4 regions of the Arthrobacter sp. CAN_C5 genome follow, and region 3 is predicted to be linked to each of the others. Evidence: riboswitches for the same ligand, from Rfam matches in the RefSeq annotation. Region 3 holds a riboswitch; each other region holds the start of a gene.
The links. A riboswitch is a leader RNA that binds a small molecule or an ion and turns the genes downstream of it on or off. The one in region 3 is predicted to bind cyclic di-AMP.
Positions count from the first base shown of each region.

Region 1: it holds a riboswitch for cyclic di-AMP, as region 3 does, so the genes downstream of both, H4V95_RS09930 (LysM peptidoglycan-binding domain-containing protein) here and H4V95_RS11140 (LysM peptidoglycan-binding domain-containing protein) in region 3, are expected to answer to the same signal.
Region 2: it holds a riboswitch for cyclic di-AMP, as region 3 does, so the genes downstream of both, H4V95_RS16180 (NlpC/P60 family protein) here and H4V95_RS11140 (LysM peptidoglycan-binding domain-containing protein) in region 3, are expected to answer to the same signal.
Region 4: it holds a riboswitch for cyclic di-AMP, as region 3 does, so the genes downstream of both, H4V95_RS07495 (C40 family peptidase) here and H4V95_RS11140 (LysM peptidoglycan-binding domain-containing protein) in region 3, are expected to answer to the same signal.

Region 1 covers NZ_JAGGMZ010000001.1:2,115,839-2,118,032, reverse strand. Annotated here, with positions in the region: gene H4V95_RS09935 (F510_1955 family glycosylhydrolase) at 1-139, shown strand, start outside; cyclic di-AMP (ydaO/yuaA leader) riboswitch at 709-956, shown strand; gene H4V95_RS09930 (LysM peptidoglycan-binding domain-containing protein) at 959-1,867, shown strand; gene H4V95_RS09925 (hypothetical protein) at 2,002-2,194, opposite strand, start outside.
Region 2 covers NZ_JAGGMZ010000001.1:3,460,196-3,462,389, reverse strand. Annotated here, with positions in the region: gene H4V95_RS16185 (metal-dependent transcriptional regulator) at 1-355, shown strand, start outside; cyclic di-AMP (ydaO/yuaA leader) riboswitch at 606-785, shown strand; gene H4V95_RS16180 (NlpC/P60 family protein) at 791-1,720, shown strand; gene H4V95_RS16175 (HNH endonuclease) at 1,949-2,194, shown strand, end outside.
Region 3 covers NZ_JAGGMZ010000001.1:2,360,298-2,362,491, forward strand. Annotated here, with positions in the region: gene H4V95_RS11140 (LysM peptidoglycan-binding domain-containing protein) at 213-1,121, opposite strand; cyclic di-AMP (ydaO/yuaA leader) riboswitch at 1,124-1,371, opposite strand; partial or broken gene H4V95_RS11145 (metal-sensitive transcriptional regulator) at 1,754-2,049, shown strand.
Region 4 covers NZ_JAGGMZ010000001.1:1,591,403-1,593,596, forward strand. Annotated here, with positions in the region: gene mutM (bifunctional DNA-formamidopyrimidine glycosylase/DNA-(apurinic or apyrimidinic site) lyase) at 1-608, shown strand, start outside; cyclic di-AMP (ydaO/yuaA leader) riboswitch at 899-1,075, shown strand; gene H4V95_RS07495 (C40 family peptidase) at 1,079-1,948, shown strand.

The DNA of each region.
Region 1 (2,194 bases), 240 kb from region 3:
TCCCGGCGAGGCAGCAGCGGTTGCCACTCAGATGCTCGACGACTCCACACTGCGGATCTGGGTGGCGACCGAAAACAGTGTCCAGGTCTCTAATGACAACGGGCAAACCTTCACGGACATCAGATCCAACCATCAGTAGTTGGTGGTGAAGCACGCATCGCTACAGGAAGCGGCGATCCGGCCATTCGGGCACCTTGCGGCGGAAGCGCTATTCACCGTCGCCGACGGCACAGACGGTATCGAATGATCCCGAGAAGTGGACCCCGGCACGGGGGCCGAAACGCCTTCATAGGTTTGATTTGAGTCGCCGGCACGCAAAACGGCAGGGTCGGTGTAGACCGGCCTCTCGCCGTCATCGGCTGCGAAAATCGCGGCCACCACGCCAGGCGCAATTGCTGCGGCTGCGATCGCGCCTGGGATCCGCGAGGCCCCGGAGTCATCGGAGGAACCACTCACCAACTCGATCTGGATCGGTACACTCCCGCTGCCGTCGTTGGCGGCCATGTCGTCCTCCATGATCTGAGCCGAGCATTGATGGGATAGTCCAGTTTCTCCGGGAAAACCAAGAGGCGAAATGGGGTCCCTCGACCGTCGGTTACCCGTGAGTAGGGCACCACCCTAAAGAGGGCCGTAACCGTAACGTGACATCCATACCTCCGTGGGGTACTCTCATTCGAGTGATCCCGGCACCCCGCCGAGATCACAATCCCGCGCAGAATGCCGAGCCCTGCCGCTGCACCGGGACCCGTTCGCACAATCCAGATGGCAGGGACGGGGGAACCACGTTTCCACCGGGCCACCGCACGCGGTGACCCTCGGGGTTAAGTCGATCTGACTATCCAGTGCAAAATCTGCCGCATCGTTTGCGATGGGCAGAAAGCTCAAGGATGGTGGACGGCCGGGTGACTCCCATCCGAACCCGACAGCTCACCCCGCAGGCATGGGAGAGGCAACCACCATGTCACGTAAGTCCATTTCGGCACGCCACCGCGCGGCCACCACCCACTCCATCGCTCTTGAAGGTCTGACCCAGTCCGCCAAGACCAATGCCGTAGCACTGGGCAAGCCAGCCATCATCGCCGTCGCGACCGGCAGCCTCGTCTTCTCCGTCGGAGCGACCGCCCACGCAGGAACCTACACGCAGGGCGAAGCAACGACCGCCTCCGCAGTCTCAGCACCCGCCGCTTCCGGAGTTCACACTGTTGCTGCCGGGGACACCCTGGGCGCAATCGCGGCACAGAATGGTATCAACCTCGACACCCTCCTGGCGCAGAACGGGCTGTCCTACGCCTCGGTCATCTACCCCGGACAGCAGATCCAGCTCACCGGTGGGGCAGCCGTCAGCGCGGCAGCCGTGCCAGCAGCTACTGCAAGCCAGGCCTTCTACTCGGCACCTGCACCAGTCGCTCCGGCAGCAGCACCAGCCGTTCAGGCAGCAGCACCCGCTCCAGCAGCAGCACCCGTTTCCGCAGAACCAGCAATGATGACCTTGGCTTCCAGCCCCATCACCCCGATTGCGTCTGCAGCTAAGGCAGCTCCGTCAGTTCCAGCCAGCGGAGTCGGCGCAGCACTGGTCGCTTCGGCCTATGGGCAGATCGGGTCCATCCAGGACTGCACCGTCCTCGTCGAACGCGCTCTGCGCTCCATCGGCCTGAACGTCGGCGACCTCGGCCCCTCACAGTTCGCTCAGTACGGCTCGGTTGTATCCTCGCCAGCACCGGGTGACCTCGTGATCAATGCCGGACACATCGCGATCTACGTTGGCGGTGGCAAGGTCATCAGCAGCGGCATGAACGGTGCCAACCTGACGATGGAGCACCCACTGTCCGATCTCGCCGGTTCATACTTCGTGCGAGTCACCGGCTAACATCTCAAGCTCTCGGACTCGTTCCGTGAACTGAACATAAGTGGCAGGTACCCTGGACGGAGGGCACCTGCCACTTATGTGTTCCATCCAACCCCGACTCGACATGCCGCTGTTTTGTCACGGTGTCGTACTTGCTAGCCGGAGATGTTTGCTGCGTCGTACCAGCGCAGAACCCGCAGTGCCCTGAGGGTGTTCCACCGACTCGAGCTGCCATCGGGTTCTTCGAATCGAAAGTGGACCGCGCCGGGGTGAGTCTTATCCAGCAGCCAACCTCCATCTGGCTGACGCTTCGCGCGAACATGTTCGACCGCCTCGGCCAGCCGCGGA
Region 2 (2,194 bases), 1.1 Mb from region 3:
GCTGCTCGGCAAGCCGACCGAGTCCCCCTACGGCAACCCCATCCCCGGGCTGGAAGCGTTGGGCGGCCCGCCCGCCGAAGGGTTCTCCGTGGGGGTGCGCAGCCTTTCATCGGTGATCGGCACTTCCCCGGCCGGATCTGTGATTACCCTGGTCCGGCTTGCGGAACCCATCCAGGTGGACCCGGAGCTGCTTTCCCAACTGGACGAGGGTGGATTGCGTCCCGGAACTGCCATCTCTGTGCAGTCCGTCGGGGACTACGTCTCGGTCCGCGTGGACGGCATCGAGGGTGCGCTGGAGCTCCCACCCGAGGTGGCAGCCCACGTGTTCGTGTCAGTCTCCCCAGCCGCCGGCTAGCGCCGAGCGGCAGCCGCGTGGCACTGAACCGTGAATGGTCCGGACAAGTTGCCCACCTTTGGGGTAACAAACGAGTATCTTTCGCGTGCACCTAATCATCTCGAAGCCAGTAGCTGTGAAGGACCGATGTGATGGCCGTAACCATCTCCATACCATTCCGTGACCGGAATGTGACATTAGGTCTGATCTGATGTACCGTCGATCTCGTGCCCAATTCTTCTAGGTTGGTCACTCTCGAGCAGATCGCCTAGCTCTGCCACTGCCCGAGATCCGTTCGCACAATTCGCATGGCAGAGGCGGGGGAACCACATTAGTGGGTTTCGCAAGAAATCCTGGGGTTAAGTCGTGCCATTCCGAAAAGGAACCGCGCGGCCGGGTGACTCCCATCCGAATCCGACAGCTCACCTCGCAGGCAATTGGGAGAGGCAATCGAACGTGTCATACAACTCTGCTCTGGGCCGCCACCGTGCCGTCCGCACCAACCCCTTGACCGCCATCTCAGATGCCGTGTCCTCCAACGCTGGTTCGGTAGGTCGTCAGGCCGCAGTCCTCGCTGCCGCAACCGGTCTGGTACTGACCGGCGGAGTATCAGCCAACGCCGCTGATCTCTCCCCTCAGGCTAACGAGCGCGCCACCATCGCCTCCACTCTGGAAATCCAGGCGGCACCGGCAGTTGTCGAAGCTCCGGCAGACGCCAAGATCGCCTTCAACCGCACACCGGTTAAAGCTGTGGCCGCCCCCGAGGTAGTCGAAGCCCCGGCAGTCAAGGTTCAGTCCGAAACGGTTGCCGAGATCGAGGAAGCCCCCGTCGAGGCACCGGCAGCAGAGCCCGTCGCCGCGGAGCCCACTGTCTCCGAGCCGGTAACTGTAGCCCCAGCGGTCGCAGCAGAACCAGTCGCGCCGGCAGCCCCTGCCGCAGTCGTTCCGGCAGCTCCGGCAGCCGCAGTCGCAGTCGCTCCAGCAGCCCCAGCCCCAGCCCCAGCCGCACCGGCTCCCAAGGCTCCAGCCGCCAAGAAGACCCCCGCCGTATCCTCAGGCGTGGCCGCCACCATTGCTGCCGCAGCCCAGGGCCAGCTCGGTGTCACCCAGGACTGCACCCGCCTTGTGAGCAACGCCCTTGCAGCCGCAGGCATCAACTTCCACGGCTGGCCAGCCGGATACCTTTCCCTGGGCCGCACGGTCAGCGGCGGCGAGGCCATCCCCGGCGACCTCATCTACTACGCAGACGGTGGCGCCGGCGTTGCCCACATCGCCGTCTACATCGGCGGCGGCAAGGCCGTCCACGGTGGATTCAACGGCAACCAGACGGTAGTCGCCCCCGCCGATCTCGGTTCCGGCCCGGTCTACATCCGCGTCGGCGGCTAACCCACCACGAACCACCAGAAAGGACCCGGAGGATTTCGATCCCCGGGTCCTTTCTGCGTCTGGGGCCGTCACTCCAGAGGTACGACACGCACGACACGGGCGGCCACCAGCGGTGAGAATTGGCAAACCGGGTGCCAGCCGAACTACCCTTACATAAAATAAGTCAGTTGTAGTCCTGTTTCCCCGGACCACAGGGACGCGGGCAATTCTCGGCAAAGAGGAATGTGCATGCGCACTCTCGTTCTGAATGCTGGATATGAGCCACTGGCGGTAGTGACCTTCCGCCGGGCGCTGGTCCTTGTGCTCGCGGGCAAGGCAAGTATCGTCGCGGAGGGGGAGGAACCGGTGATCGGACCCAACGAAATCCTCGGTCGGCCCTCGGTCATCCTGCTGAACCGGTACGTGAAAATTCCCTACCGGCACACCCTTGTTGCTACCCGGCGGGGTGTCCTGCGGCGTGACAACCACCTGTGC
Region 3 (2,194 bases):
ACGGCTTGGCTACGTTCGACGGTCATCAGCCGGGGCCACTTCTAGCCGTCCGGCCGGGGCCAAGACGGCTTGACACAATCAAGAATGGTCGCGTTCTGGTCGCCTAGTGAGTTAGACAGTGTGCGAACCCAGACATAAAAGTGGCAGGTGCCCTCCGTCCAGGGCACCCGCCACTTTGTTCAATTTACGGAGAAGCTCCGTGAGTCAGGGTACTAGCCGTTGACTCGTACGAAGTATGAACCGCCAAGGTCGGACAGTGGGTGCTCGATGGTGAGGTTTGACCCGTTCATGCCACTGCTGATGACCTTGCCGTTCCCGACGTAGATGGCAATGTGGCCCGGGCGGACTACGAGGTCACCGGGTGCAGGGCTTGAGACCCGGGTTCCGTACTGATCGAACTGCAGGGGGCCGAGGTCGCCGACGTTCAGGCCGATGGAGCGCAGAGCGCGTTCGACGAGGACGGTGCAGTCCTGAATCGACCCGATCTGCCCATAGGCCGAAGCGACCAATGCTGCGCCGACTCCGCTGGCTGGAACTGACGAAGCTGCCTTAGCTGCAGACGCAATCGGGGTGATGGGGCTGGAAGCCAAGGTCATCATTGCCGGTGCTGCGGAAACGGGTGCTGCTGCTGGAGCGGGTGCTGCTGCCTGAACGGCTGGTGCCGCTGCCGGAGCGACTGGTGCAGGTGCCGAGTAGAAGGCCTGGCTTGCAGTAGCTGCTGGGACGGCTGCCGCGCTGACGGCTGCCCCACCGGTGAGCTGGATCTGCTGTCCGGGGTAGATGACTGAGGCGTAGGACAGTCCGTTCTGGGCCAGGAGGGTGTCGAGGCTGACACCATGCAGTGCCGCGATGGCGCCCAGGGTGTCCCCGGCAGCAACAGTGTGGACTCCGGAAGCGGCGGGTGCTGAGACTGCGGAGGCGGTCGTTGCTTCGCCCTGCGTGTAGGTTCCTGCGTGGGCGGTCGCTCCGACGGAGAAGACGAGGCTGCCGGTCGCGACGGCGATGATGGCTGGCTTGCCCAGTGCTACGGCATTGGTCTTGGCGGACTGGGTCAGACCTTCAAGAGCGATGGAGTGGGTGGTGGCCGCGCGGTGGCGTGCCGAAATGGACTTACGTGACATGGTGGTTGCCTCTCCCATGCCTGCGGGGTGAGCTGTCGGGTTCGGATGGGAGTCACCCGGCCGTCCACCATCCTTGAGCTTCCTGCCAATCGCAAACGATGCGGCAGATTTTGCACTGGATAGTCAGATCGACTTAACCCCGAGGGTCACCGCGTGCGGTGGCCCGGTGGAAACGTGGTTCCCCCGTCCCTGCCATCTGGATTGTGCGAACGGGTCCCGGTGCAGCGGCAGGGCTCGGCATTCTGCGCGGGATTATGATCTCGGCGGGGTGCCAAGATCACTCGAATGAGAGTACCCCACTGTGGTACCAAAGTCACGTTAAGGTAACGGGCTTTTCAAGGATTACCGCACCCGCGGGCCTCTGGCGTTCAAGGGAACCCATTTCACCTATTGAGCATTCCGACCGGAGCGGATCGTCGATGATACTTATCGTGGCCGCGGAGCGCATGGTCGAGGACGTGCCAACGGCCTCATCTGGGTCTGACCAGGAAAGGTCGGACCTTTGAAAAGATAGGACCGTGAACGCCGGAGCCGGACCTCGGAACAGTACCGATGACACCCTGGAGGCGGCGGCAACGGAAGTTCCCACGACGGAGCCCACCGTCGCGGACTAGCCGGTTACCACCGGTGCGGTGCACCATTATTCCCCGGGCAAGGCGGCCTATCTGCGGCGATTGAAGGCATTGAAGGACAAGTCCGTTGGATAGCGCGGATGGTCGACGAAGATCAGAACTGCATCGACATCCTCACCCAGCCCGCGGCTGTCAACACTGCCATGCACGCCGTGAGTCTGGGCGGCCTTCTAGAAAACCACTTGCAACATTGCGTCGTCGCCGCCGCCCAGGAAGCCGAAACCACCGGGGCCTACGAAGCGGTCGACGCGAAGGTTGAGGAAGCAACACAGGCGATCATCAGACTACTGCGCTAACCGTTCCCCGGAGGCCCCTGTGCGCTCCCAGGCTTCATCAGATAGTCGTGATAATGCCTCAAACGGTGGGTCCGCGCATCAGCATTTACTAGTGGTTGGTTCTGATGTCATGCCGTGCCACACGGAAACATACCCATGTATGACC
Region 4 (2,194 bases), 770 kb from region 3:
CGAGGGAACTCCGGTTCGTCGACCAACGCATCTTCGGTGGCCTCTTCGTGACGTCGATGATTCCCACCGCCGACGGTCACGCCGGAGGCCTCGGCGAAAGCCCGCTGCCACTAATCCCCGTCGAGGCGGCCCACATTGCACGAGACCCGCTGGACCCGGCGTTCTCCTTTGCCGACTTCTATGCGAAGTTGCGCCGGCGCAGGACGGGCATCAAGCGGGCACTCCTCGATCAGTCACTGGTCTCCGGTATCGGCAATATCTACGCCGATGAGGCGCTCTGGGCTGCCCGCGTGCACTATGCACGACCCACCGAAACGATGCGACGGGGCGATGCGCTCCGACTGATCGATGCCTGCCGCGACGTCATGCTGCGCGCACTGGACGCCGGCGGCACCAGCTTCGACTCCCTGTACGTCAACGTCAACGGGACCTCAGGGTATTTCGCGCGTTCCCTCAACGCCTACGGCAGGGAGGGCGAACCGTGTACCCGCTGTGCCGCCGACCCGGGATTCCACGGTAGCTCCCTGATTCGCCGTGAAATGTTCATGAACCGGTCCTCGTTCAGCTGCCCCCGCTGCCAACCAAAGCCCCGCAACGGGCGCTGGTAAGAGCTTCTCCGGCCAGGCAGTATTACGGTTTTTGTGTAACGCCGCGGGCGCCGACTAGTTCTCCACACCGGGGCCTTGCCCACATACCGGGGGAGAAGCCGCCGCGGGCGTCGACCGTGCGGGACCATCATGCAATGGAAACCTTCCCAGCGCCCGAGCATGGTTCATCACCCCGACGCGAGTTACCGAATCGCTACCCATCACAGCGCCGCCGTGATACAAATGTGACAAAACTGGACGACCCTAGGTACAGTGGTCAGCGCGCAGGGTTCCGTTCAACTCAGCGTCCTCCCGACAGATTGCCCAATTCTGCCGATGTCGTGAGGTCCGTCCGCACACATCCGGCAGAAGCGGAGGAACCAATAGTGGCCGTCGATCGACGGCCTTGGGGTGAAGACTCGATTTCGAGTCCGGGTGGCTCCCATCCGAATCCGACAGCTAACTTCGTAGGCATCGGGAGAGGCAAGATCATGTCCAAGAACCACATCGCGCGTCACCGCGCAACCCCACCGAGCGCGCTCAAGACCGTTTCCAAAGCGGTCAGCTCACACGCTGGCGCCGTCGGCCGTCCAGCCGCTGTGCTTGTCGCCGCATCGGGTCTCATGCTCAGTGCCGGACTCCCGGCCAACGCAGCCGGTGAAATCACCGTCCAGCCAGCCGCCTCGGCGCCAGCCGTCCAGAGCGCTGGATCAGCAACCTACACCGTTCAGGCCGGGGACACCCTCGGAAACATCGCTGCAGCCCAGGGTGTCAGCCTTGAGTCGCTGTTCGCCCTGAACGGCCTCAGCTACGACTCGGTCATCTTCCCGGGTGACGTTATTTCCCTTTCGGGCGGCGCCACCCAGGCCACCCAGGTAGCAGCACCAGCACCCGCTGCGGCACCAGCCGCCGCGGTGACCGTTGCCGCGCCGGCTCCGGCCGCTCCAGCCGAGACCAGCACCCTGGGCATCACCACCGCCTCTGAAGCCATCACCCCGATGGCAGCAGCCTCCACCGGTGGACAGGCATCCAGCTCGGGCATCGTTGGCACCGCGCTGTCGATGGTCGGCTCGGGCTACGTCTACGGTGGCACCACCCCGGGCGCCTGGGACTGCTCAGGCTTCACGCAGTGGGTCTTCGCCCAGCACGGCATCGACCTTCCCCGCACCAGCCAGGCACAGATGGCTGCCTCAGCCCGCACCAGCAACCCGCAGCCAGGTGACCTCGTCATCCAGAACGGCGGCGGACACGTCGGCATCTACATTGGTGACGGCCAGATGGTCAGCGCGCTGAACCCTAGCCAGGGCACCCTGGTCCACGCGGTCGACGCAATGCCTGTCGTTGGGTACTACACTCCCTAAGTGTCTGACGGGGGGCTCGTAGGCGGAATGCCGTCAGGCTGGAAGCCGTCCCCGCAGACAACCTGAGGAGATCGGGCACAACCAACGAATGCGCCATCGGAGAATTCCGGTGGCGCATTCTTGTGTCCGCTTTTCTTTGCGCCCGTATGAGCGTTTTCACTGACTGTGAATTTTCACAGACTCGTATATTCACCGACGTCTGGTCCCGGTGCCTATGGCCCACTATTCAGCGGGCAGAGGATATTC